2 regions of the Paraclostridium dentum genome follow, and region 2 is predicted to be linked to the other one. Evidence: a T-box and tRNA genes for the amino acid it is inferred to sense, from the RefSeq annotation. Region 2 holds a T-box; the other holds one or more tRNA genes.

Region 1 (5,869 bases), 350 kb from region 2:
ATAGTTAGGGCTTATTTCTCTAGCCTCATCTATTTCAATTTCTAAGAAAGTATCATATATATCTTCTGAGTCAACAACTATCCTTTGAGAGTAAACCTTTACATCTCCTTTTTCTCTATCAAAATATACTCTAACATTTTGAGCCGATCCAAAGTTCTTTTTATAAGCAGTTAATAATGCTTGTTCTATAGTATCTATAAGTATTTCTTTATCTATTCCTCTATCTTTTTCTAATTCTTCTAATGCGTCTACAAACTCGTGGTTCATTTCTTTATCCTCCTATTTTTCTATATTAAGTTTTAATTAGAATTTTACAGCAAGTCTTATAAGTGCTATATCTTTTTTATCAAATTCCATCTCTTCACCGTCTACTATTAATTTAACTACTTTATTTTCAGCTAGTTCAACTAATTCCGCTTCAAAATGTTTTAATCCATTTATAGGTTTATATAATTTAACTTCTACATCTCTACCAGCATATCTTACAAAGTCTTTTTCTTTTTTAAGTGGTCTATCAAGTCCTGGTGAAGATACTTCTAAGAAGTAGTTTTCTTTTATCGGATCTTTTTCATCTAATATAGGGTTTATAGCTCTAGTTACAACTTCACAGTCGTTTAAAGATACACCCCCATCTTTATCTATAAATATTCTTAAGTAATATTCGCCCGCTTCTTTAACATATTCAACATCAACGATTTCGATGTTATTTTCATTAGTTATTGGAAGTACTAATTCTTCTATCATTGCTTCTGTACTTTTTTTCATTCGACTTACCTCCTATTCAGTTGTTATTTTATAGTCTATAAGCACTATAAATAAAAGAGTGAGAACTTTCCGTCTCACTCTTAGTTTTTACATTTTATACTATTTTATATACTATAATACCATACATTGTTTTTATTTGCAAACTTTCTAGTATTATTCAATGTTTTATCCTATTTTTAATAGCTTAAAATTTAATTTTTTTGAACTTCATTATCAATAAATTTATATATTCTATCAAAATATTCTTTTCCTAATATATCATATCCATTAACATGTTGAACTCCATCGATTAACCATAACTCTTTCTTGTTATGAGGTATATTGTCATAAATTATTTTACTACTATTTGGAGAACATACTTTATCCTCTTTTCCATGTATTAAAAACATAGGAGTTGTAATATACTGAACAGCTTTATATGGCTTTACGTCTTCATAGCTAAACCCAGATTTAACTTTTGTATATAAATTCCCCATAAATTTAGCATACCCAACAGGTAATAGAGGTATATTTTCATCTTCAATCCCTAGCCTTATCGCATCTTGCATCTCATGATAAGGAGAATCCGCTATATAAAAATCTACATACTTATTTTTTTCATTGATTTCTGAATGCATAACAACAGTTGCAGCCCCCATTGAATGTCCATGAGCCCCTAATAGTCCATTTGGGTATTTTTGTTTCACAAACTTGGCTACATTTTCCAAATCATATCTTTCATAAAGTCCAAACGTATAATCATTTCCACCAGTATGGCCTGTATGTCTTTGGTTATATAGCATTACATTATAACCATGCTCTAGATATTCATATGCTTTTTCTAGATATTCATAATAATTACTTTCAATTCCATGAACTAAGATTATACTTTTATCGGTAGGTGTATTTGACTTTATAAATTTGCCTTCTATTTTGTATCCATTTTCAGGTGAGTTTATAAAAACATCTTCGTACTTATATTTTTTTAACTTATCTAAAGGCTTACTTTCTCTATGTGAAAAAACTTCTACTATATCTTCATTTTTTATTTTTTGACTAGATCCAACAGACCCATCATACACTAAATACCCTACTACACAAGACCCTATTAATAAAACTAAACTGATTAAAAATACTACTATAATTGATTTTTTCATTAATTCCTCCCATTTTATCACTTGGTGCTAATACTTAGTATATAATAAAATCCAACTATTTTCTACTTTTTTAACACAAAAAAAACAAGCTATTATTAGCTTGTCTATAATTGGAGCTAGTGATAGGAATCGAACCTACAACCTGCTGATTACAAGTCAGCTGCTCTACCGTTGAGCCACACTAGCATATATGGCGGGAATAACAGGACTCGAACCTGTGACCCATTGATTAACAGTCAATTGCTCTACCAACTGAGCTATATTCCCATTTTATTTTGGAGGCGACACCCAGATTCGAACTGGGGATCAAGGAGTTGCAGTCCACTGCCTTACCACTTGGCTATGTCGCCTCATTTCTTACAGTATTATTATATTATGTTTTTTAAATTTTGTTAACCTTTTTTATTAATTTTTTCACTTTTTCTTTCGATTTTTTTCGACACTTAACATGTACATAATTTCAGTTTATCATTTGCTTTTTTAATTAGATAAAATCCTACTATTAAATATATTACATTCATCCATAAGCCTATTGGATTTGGTATTATAATTAAAAAATTATTTAATATATGGGCAAATATAGTTGCTTTAATAGATTTAGTATAATAATAAATTAAACCTAATATTATTCCTCCTCCAAATGCAGCTACACCTTGTATAATATTTAAATGAACAATTCCAAATATTAAAGCTGAATATACTATAGCTTTTATAGGTCTATTAATAAATTTTTCTAATAGCTTTCCAAGTAAAATTTTTCTAAAGATTAATTCTTCAATTATAGGACCTATTATAATAACTTGAATACTAATTACTATCGTATTTATGATAGTAGCATTTTGCATATATGTATTAAAAATATTTTTTGATGGAACTATATGTAAATATAAAATCCAATTTGATATTATAACACTTTTCACTAAAACAAATCCTAAAATCATGCATATACAACTCACCATACTTTTTTTTACTAAAAACCCACTTTTACTTTTATTAAACTCCTTATTTTTCCCCGGAAATATTTTTTTCGATATTTTTAAGCAAATAAAAATTATTAAAACATCACAAATCCCTATAATCAACGAAATTAAGTTTGTATTCATAATAATTCCCCCTTTTTTATATTCATTTTAATTATATACTCAAAGTCCTCATATGTACAAATAGGATTATAACTCACAAGTTTCCATAAGTTATAATCCTATTTATTAGAATAATGATAATTGATTCTTATCACTCATATTTTCTAAAGATCCATGATTTGTTAAAGTTTCAATTACAGTTTTTGAAATTTTAGTTCTCTTTCTAAGATCTTCTTTAGATATAAATTCTCCATTATCCCTTTCATTTTGAATATTTATTGCTGCATTCTCTCCCACCCCTTGTAGAGCTATCATAGGTGGTAATAAAGTTTTTTCACCTACAACTTGGAAATTTTTAGCATCCGATTTATATATATCAACTGGTATTATATTTATACCTCTTGCATACATTTCAAGAGCAACTTCTAAAACTGTTAGCATATTTTTTTCTTTAGTAGTTGCTTCATTTCCTAATTCTTCAATTTCTCTTATCTTTGATTTTATCGCCCCTAATCCTTTTACAATTAAATCTGCGTCAAAATCTTCTGCCTTAGTTGTAAAATAAGTTGCATAAAAAGCTTCTGGATAATGAACCTTGCAATATGCAAGCCTAAATGACATCATTACATATGCAACAGCATGCGCTTTAGGGAACATGTATTTAATTTGCTGGCATGACCATATATACCACTCTGGGACATCATTTTTCTCCATTTCTTCTATATGCTCAGGTTTTAACCCTCTACCTTTTCTAACACTTTCCATTATTGTAAAGGCCATTTTAGGAGGTAATCCTTTAAATATAAGGTAGTTCATTATATCGTCACGAGTAGATATAACATCCTTAAGACCTACTATTTCCTTTTGAACTAACTCTTGCGCATTATTTAGCCAAACGTCAGTACCATGAGAAAGCCCAGATATACGAACAAGCTCTGCAAATGTAGTTGGCTTGGTATCAAGTAACATTTGTCTAACAAACTTAGTTCCAAACTCTGGTATTGCTAGAGACCCTATTGGACAATTTATTTCTTCTGGTGTTACTCCTAATGCATCTGTTGATGTAAATAATGACATAGTTTCTTTATCATCTAATGGTATTGTTGTAGCATCTATTCCTGTTATATCTTCAAGCATTCTTATTATGGTAGGCACATCGTGCCCTAGTATATCTAATTTAAGTATTCTACCACTTATAGAGTGATAGTCAAAATGAGTAGTTATTACTCCACATGAAGTATCATTTGCAGGATATTGTATAGGTGTAAAATCATACACATCTTTATAATGAGGAACAACCATAACTCCACCAGGATGTTGACCTGATGTTCTTTTTACTCCTGTACATCCATTTGCTAACCTTAATGCTTCCGCTGAAGTAGTGTTTATATTATTTTCCTCTATATATTTTTTAGCATATCCAAATGCGGTTTTTTCTGCTACTGTACCTATAGTTCCAGCTCTATAAACATACCCTTCACCAAATAGTTCCTCTGTATATTTATGAATTATTGGCTGATAATCACCAGAGAAGTTTAAGTCTATATCCGGTTCTTTATCTCCTTCAAATCCTAAGAAAACTTCAAACGGTATATCATGACCATCTTTTTTTAGAGGTCTTCCACATTTTGGACAATCTTTATCTGGTAAGTCCGCTCCTGATCCCCACTCTCCTATTTCATAAAAATAAGAATATTTACATTCTTCATTTTCGCATATATAGTGAGCAGGTAATGGATTAACTTCTGTTATATCACTCATAGTAGCCGCAAAAGATGACCCAACCGATCCCCTAGATCCAACTAGATATCCATCTCTTAATGATTTAGTAACAAGTTTTTGAGAAATGATGTACATAACCGCATACCCATTTCCAATTATAGAGTTTAATTCTCTATCTAATCTTGATTCAACTACTTCTGGCATAGGATCTCCATAAATTCTTTTTGCCTTTTCATAGCACATTTCCCTAAGTTCTACATCAGAGCCTTCTATTACAGGTGGATATGTATCATCCGGAATTGGTTTTATATCCTCAATCATATCTGCTATTTTATTAGTATTTGCTACAACTACTTCGTATGCTTCTACTGGATCTAAATAGCTGAATTCTTCTAGCATCTCATCTGTAGTCCTAAAATGAAGATATGTTTCTTCCTCATCTACTTTAAACCCTTGAGAATTTTTCAAAACTTTTCTAAGAACAGCTTCATGCTTATCTAAGAAATGTACATCTCCTGTAGCTACTGGTATTTTATTAAACTTCTTAGCTACATTGATTAATTTTCTGTTTAACTCCCTTAATTCTTCTTCGTCTTTAACTTCACCTTTTTCAATCATGAATCTATTATTATCAATTGGCATAACTTCTATATAATCATATAAATCTATTATCTTTTCTATTTCTTCGTCTGGTAAATTTTTCTTAACAGCAGCGAATACTTGTCCTGCTTCACATGCAGACCCTATTATCAAACCTTCTTTATGCTTTTCTAATACACTCCTTAATATCCTAGGAGCTCTGTAAAAATGATTTACATGTGCATCCGATACAATCCTATATAAGTTTTTTAATCCAGTGTAATTTTTAGCAAGTAAAGTTATATGGTTTGTTGCAATCTTTGTGTAATCAAGACCTCCAAGTTTTTCATTTACATCACTTAACTTTTCAACACCTTCTTTTTTAAGCATTTCTAAAAATTTTATAAATATATGAGCTGTAGCCTCTGCATCGTCTACTGCTCTATGGTGATTCAAAAGAGGTATTCCTAATGCTTTAGCAATAAGGTTCAATCTATGTCTTTTTAATTGTGGTAATAAAACCCTAGCTAAAGTCAAAGTATCCACACTCTTATTTTTAAACTCTAGACCTTGTTCTCTACTTTT
Region 2 (5,869 bases):
CTATAAATGATATATTTGAAAAAGGATATTCTGTTAGTGATGATGTTATAAAAACACTTCAAGAGGCTGAAAATAAGCTTCCTCAGGCTGAAGATATACTAAATACTACACTTAAGTTATCAGATAAAGGTCTTGAAGGAATTAACTACGCTAAAGAAAAATTACCTAAAGTTGAAAGTATGGTTAATGAACTTACTGATGCAGTTAAAAAAGTAAATGATGAAGAAAATCTTAATGATTTAGTTAAATTACTTAAAAATGATATAGTATCTAAAAAGAACTTCTTAAAAGAACCTGTTACGGTTAAAGAAAATAAGTTATATCCAATAGAAAATTATGGATCAGCTATGACTCCATTCTATACAGTATTATCATTATGGGTTGGATTACTTTTATTATCTTCACTTTTATCTGCTGAGGTTCATGGAAATTATAAATCTTATGAGGTTTATTTTGGTAGAGGTCTTACATTTGTATCAATTGCAATAGTCCAAGCATTAATAGTAAGTCTAGGAGACATTTATGTACTTGGTGTAAAACCTGTAGATCCAGTTCTACTAGTATTAGGTTCTATATTTACAAGTATAGTATTTACAGCTATTGTTTATTCTCTACTTTCTGTATTCGGTAATATGGGTAAAGCTATGGGAATTATACTTTTAGTTATACAAGTAGCTGGTTCAGGTGGTACATTCCCAATAGAAGTTACACCTAAGTTTTTCCAAATGGTAAATCCATATCTACCATTTACTTATTCAATTTCTATGTTAAGAGAATCTGTTGGTGGGGTTTATACGCCTGTATTATATAGAGATTTAGCTATTCTAACATTCTATATAGTAATTTCTCTTATAATTGCATTACCACTGAAAAAACCTATAAACAAAATTTATCATAAATTTAATGAAAAATTCAGCGAGAGTGGTCTTTCTGAACATTAAAAAAAGAGATAGGATAATTCCTATCTCTTTTTTTAATAATCATATTCTGTTATGTTTTCACACATAGTTATATTTATAGTCTTATCTAGTGAATTTTTGTATGATAGTAAAAGTTCATTAAGCTCTGCATCAACAAGATTTATCTTCCCTTGACTTATTAAAGTAACTTGTTCTTGGTCAAATATAATCCTTATATCATTATGGTCATTTTTTATATATGTTTCTACAGAAGCCTTTGGTTTTATCTTATAATTATATTTTTCGTAAAATCCTATACTTTTTTTTATTTCCTCAAAATTGACATTGTCCATATTGCTTAAATCTATATTTTTAGGATCTATACCAAGGTTTTTTAATTGCTCATCAATTTCAGAAGAATCCATTCCATATCTCTCCATAAATTTCTTTTGAATATTTATAAATTTTTCTTGAGATATATTATTTTCATTCATATATTCCATTATTTTTTTAGAAAACTCCACCATGCTCATACTCCCACTCATTACTGAATTATAAAGAGTATATATATATTGTTCAAACTTATCTACATCAGAATCTTTTACTTTATTTTTTAATTCATTAAAATCAATTATTCTATCGTCTGACATCGCTTTACCTCCTGATTAACCTTTATCTTTTAACCTTATTACTATTATATTCTAATAAAGTTTTAATGTCTACATATTGAAATTTAGCTTATATTTAATTTATATTTTCCATTAAACTACTATATTATCATATATTTTGATTTTAATTTAAATGTTAAAAGCCCTTAGATAATATCTAAGGGCTTTTGTATATATAATAAAATTTTGTTATATTACATAAAATTAGAATTCTGCATTTTTCGGAGTTCTAGGGAATGGTATTACGTCTCTTATGTTTGCCATACCAGTCATATACATTATTATTCTCTCAAATCCTAATCCAAATCCTGAGTGAGTAGCTGTTCCATATTTTCTTAATTCTAAATACCACCAGTAATCTTCTTCATTTAAATTCATTTCTTTTATTCTATCTAATAATACATCATGTCTCTCTTCTCTTTGAGATCCTCCAACTATTTCTCCTACACCAGGAACTAAAAGGTCCATAGCTCTAACAGTTTTTCCATCTTCATTCATTCTCATATAGAATGCTTTTATGTCTTTTGGATAATCTGTAACAAATACAGGAGCTTTAAATACTTGTTCTGTTAAGTATCTTTCATGCTCTGTTTGAAGGTCGTCTCCCCATTGAACTGGATATTCAAACTCATGACCTGATTCTTGTAACATTTCTACAGCTTTAGTATATGTTATTCTAGTAAATTCAGAGTTTACTACATTATTTAATCTTTCTATTAATCCTTTATCTATGAAACTATTGAAGAATTCCATTTCTTCTGGAGCATGTTCCATAACATAGCTTATAACATATTTTATCATATCTTCTGCAAGTTCCATGTTATCTTCTAAGTCAGCAAATACTATTTCAGGCTCTATCATCCAAAACTCTGATGCATGTCTTTGTGTGAATGAATTTTCTGCTCTAAATGTTGGTCCAAATGTATAAACATTTCTAAATGCAAGTGCCATTATTTCAGCATTTAATTGTCCACTAACTGTTAGGTTAGCTTCTTTTCCAAAGAAGTCTTTAGAGTAATCTATTGCACCTTCTTCATTTTTAGGTATGCTGTTTAAATCCATAGTTGTTATTCTAAACATTTCTCCAGCACCTTCACAGTCACTTCCTGTTATAATTGGTGAATGTGCATATACGAAGTTTCTATCTTGGAAGAACTTGTGTATAGCATAAGCTGCTAAACTTCTTACTCTGAACACTGCTGAAAAAGTGTTACTTCTAGGTCTTAAATGAGCTATCGTTCTTAAATACTCTAAAGTATGTCTTTTCTTTTGTAATGGATATGAACTATCTGATTCTCCTTCTAGTTCAATATTAGTTGCATGTATTTCTACAGGTTGTTTTGCCCCTTCTGTTGATACAAGCTCACCTTCAACTAGTATTGATGAACTTATTGGAAGCTTAGTTATTTCTTTGAAGTTTTCTAACTTCTCATCTGAAATTACTACTTGCATATTTTTAAAGAAACTTCCGTCATTTAATTCTATAAATCCGAAATTTTTAGATGCTCTAGATGTTCTTATCCATCCAGCTACTTTTACACTTTTACCGATATATTCTTCTTTGTTTCTGTAAAGATCTTTAATTTCTATAAAATCTCTTTGCATTTTATGTCCTCCTAAAAATTAAATTTAAATATTAAAAAAAGCCCTTCATCCCAAATAAAGGGACGAAAGACTATTACTATCGCGGTACCACCCTAATTGCCATAAAAATGGCCTCTTAGCTAAGCATTGCTTATGGTCTATAACGGGACCTTCCGTCTAAGCCTACTCTCTTAAATTTCGGTTAGAGACTCTGAGATGTTCTTCAATATAAACTTCGTATTGAGCTTTCACCATCCTCAAATCGCTGTAACTACATTTTATATCTACTCTTCTCTTCACTGTCTTTATTTTTATATTATTTCAATTATTACTAAGATTATACCAACTTATATTTTTCTAGTCAATGTTTTATTTTTCATAAAATTTGTATATTTTTCACAAATTTTATAATACTCCTATGTAGGAGGTTGTTTTACATGAAATATGTATTATTAATTTTAGTTGTATTATTATTCATAGGCCCTGTGGTTGATGATTGCACATCTTTGTCTCAAGTTTTCAAAGAAGCTATATATAATTACATAACTTGTTTAGATACTTCTGTAAATTATTTATCTGAAAATGTACCTGCTTTTAATGATTTAACTGAACTTTCTTATACCAAAGCCTATAAGAAGGTTATGGATGGGCGTCACCTTGTAAAGCACTTAGTCAACTCAGGTGAAACTATAGATGATATAATAAAATCTTACAATACAAATATAAAAGACATTGATGATTTTAGAAAAGTTGTTTATAAAGAAAATATAGATATTATTTCTAGTGATTATAATATAAAATCAGGTGAATATATACTAGTACCTAGTGAGTAAAAAATGAATAAAAAACGCTACTTAATTAAATTAAGTAGCATTTTTTTACTTATAACTTACTTCCATTATCTACCCAATCTTTAGCTTCTTCCACATTATTTAACGATGGTATAGATACATTGCTATTGTCTTTTAACTCTTTAGTCCCTGCCCATGCTGCTGTATATTCATTGTTTACAGGTCTATGAGCCTTTAATCTTTTATTTCCTTCTCCATTTAATGGTTTACTTTTTTCATTTGTCATACTAATCACCTCTTTTTCATTTTGTAATTAGTTTTTACATTATATTATATAAAATTCATCTTATTCGAAGTTATTTGCAATTTCCACTATAGTATTTTTCAAATTTAATATTCCATATCCTTGGGTAATATTTGGGTATATATATATGTCTTTTTTAGTAGCACCTAACATTAAATATGTTTTTAATGGTTGTACTGTCAATAGTTCTTGAGCAAATTCGTACTCTGAAGTTATATATTCAAACATAATTGCCAATACTCCACTTACTATAGAAGAGCTTACTCCAGTGCCAATAGATGTGTTGTATGAACTATTTATATAAGTTGATATTATATCTACTCCAGGAGCAACTATATCTGGTTTAATAAGGCTTAACTTTACAGGACCTTTTGAGGATCCTATCCAAATGCTATCAGTTTTATCATTGTAAGCTCCTATAGTTATTACATTTTCAGATGCTGCATACATAGTTATAGTAGCTTCTGATGCAGGATCTGAAAATCTTGTTTCTTCAGAAATTATATTTTTATTCGGTAAATAAACATCATAGTTTCCTTCTATTGTAAATTCAGGAATCAATCTAAGTGTCCATATACCAGGTTTTATATCATATAAACTTATCGTTAACTCCTCATTTCCTGATTCTAGCCAAGGATAAGATAGCCTCATCTCATAAGGCGTATTTTCTAGATTAAATTTTCCTTTATATGTGTAATATTCAGGTGTATACATAATTTTATAACTCATTTCGCCTGATGGAGATATCAAAATTGCTCCAATTTTATCAGGTCCATTTACAACTAATGTTATGTCTAAGTTTGTTTGATCCCCAACTTGTATAATTATATCTTCTACTTTATTTTTTACATTTCCTCGATAATGAATATCTGTATTTCCTTCATTTCCCGCTCCACTTACTACTATAGTTCCTGGATTAGATAGTTCATTAAATGTAGATAACATAGTCGACTCAACTATAGATTTAGAAATTAATCCTATAGTTAAGTTTATTATCATATTCTTATTTTCTTTCTTTGCCACATCTAATACATATCTTATAGCTGCTAAAAAATCTGATTTTTGATAGTTTATCTTTCCTTTTTTGTATGTATCTTTATATTCTCTAAGTTTAACAACAACTAATTCGCTATCGATAGCGACGCCTTTATATTGAGAATTTAAATTTCCTCTCCCTGCTGCTATACCTGCTGCGGTAGTTCCTGTTCCTATACTATCTTCACTTAATGTTTTATCATTTTCTTCTATAGCTTTATTTATATCATCCCTTGTAAATTCACTTCCAAATATTAATCCATCTGGAGGCTTTTTTTTATCACTTTCTTGATCCCATATAGATACTATTTTTGTTTTATTATTCTCTATAAAATCTGGATGTAAATAATCTATACCTGAATCTATGATTGCAATTAAAACGTTTTTGCCCGTTGATTGTATATATGGATTTTTATATATATAATCTGTACCAATAGCATCTGATACGCTTACCCCTTCATCTAAATTATTCGTTATTTCTATTAAAGAACTCATAGGAACTGAAATTTGCCACCAAGTAATACTAGGAATTCTATTCAAACGCTCTTCTCTAAAATCATTTGGGACATATATTACCGTAAGATTATT

The links. A T-box is a leader RNA that pairs with one kind of tRNA and senses whether it is charged. The one in region 2 lies ahead of asnS (asparagine--tRNA ligase), so its partner is inferred to be a tRNA-Asn.
Region 1: it has a tRNA-Asn gene. The T-box ahead of asnS (asparagine--tRNA ligase) is inferred to sense a tRNA for this amino acid. The anticodon was not compared.

The regions. Positions count from the first base shown of each region.
Region 1 is NZ_CP183813.1:773,044-778,912, reverse strand. It holds gene nusA (transcription termination factor NusA) at 1-267, opposite strand, end outside; gene rimP (ribosome maturation factor RimP) at 304-765, opposite strand; gene ACN6I1_RS03430 (alpha/beta hydrolase) at 957-1,901, opposite strand; tRNA gene ACN6I1_RS03425 (tRNA-Thr) at 2,013-2,087, opposite strand; tRNA gene ACN6I1_RS03420 (tRNA-Asn) at 2,093-2,168, opposite strand; tRNA gene ACN6I1_RS03415 (tRNA-Cys) at 2,178-2,251, opposite strand; gene ACN6I1_RS03410 (CPBP family intramembrane glutamic endopeptidase) at 2,345-3,004, opposite strand; gene ACN6I1_RS03405 (PolC-type DNA polymerase III) at 3,110-5,869, opposite strand, start outside.
Region 2 is NZ_CP183813.1:1,127,227-1,133,095, reverse strand. It holds gene ACN6I1_RS04970 (YhgE/Pip family protein) at 1-941, shown strand, start outside; gene ACN6I1_RS04965 (DUF3867 domain-containing protein) at 974-1,549, opposite strand; gene asnS (asparagine--tRNA ligase) at 1,772-3,172, opposite strand; T-box leader at 3,228-3,460, opposite strand; gene ACN6I1_RS04955 (hypothetical protein) at 3,589-3,984, shown strand; gene ACN6I1_RS04950 (DUF3787 domain-containing protein) at 4,034-4,228, opposite strand; gene cspC (bile acid germinant receptor pseudoprotease CspC) at 4,289-5,869, opposite strand, start outside.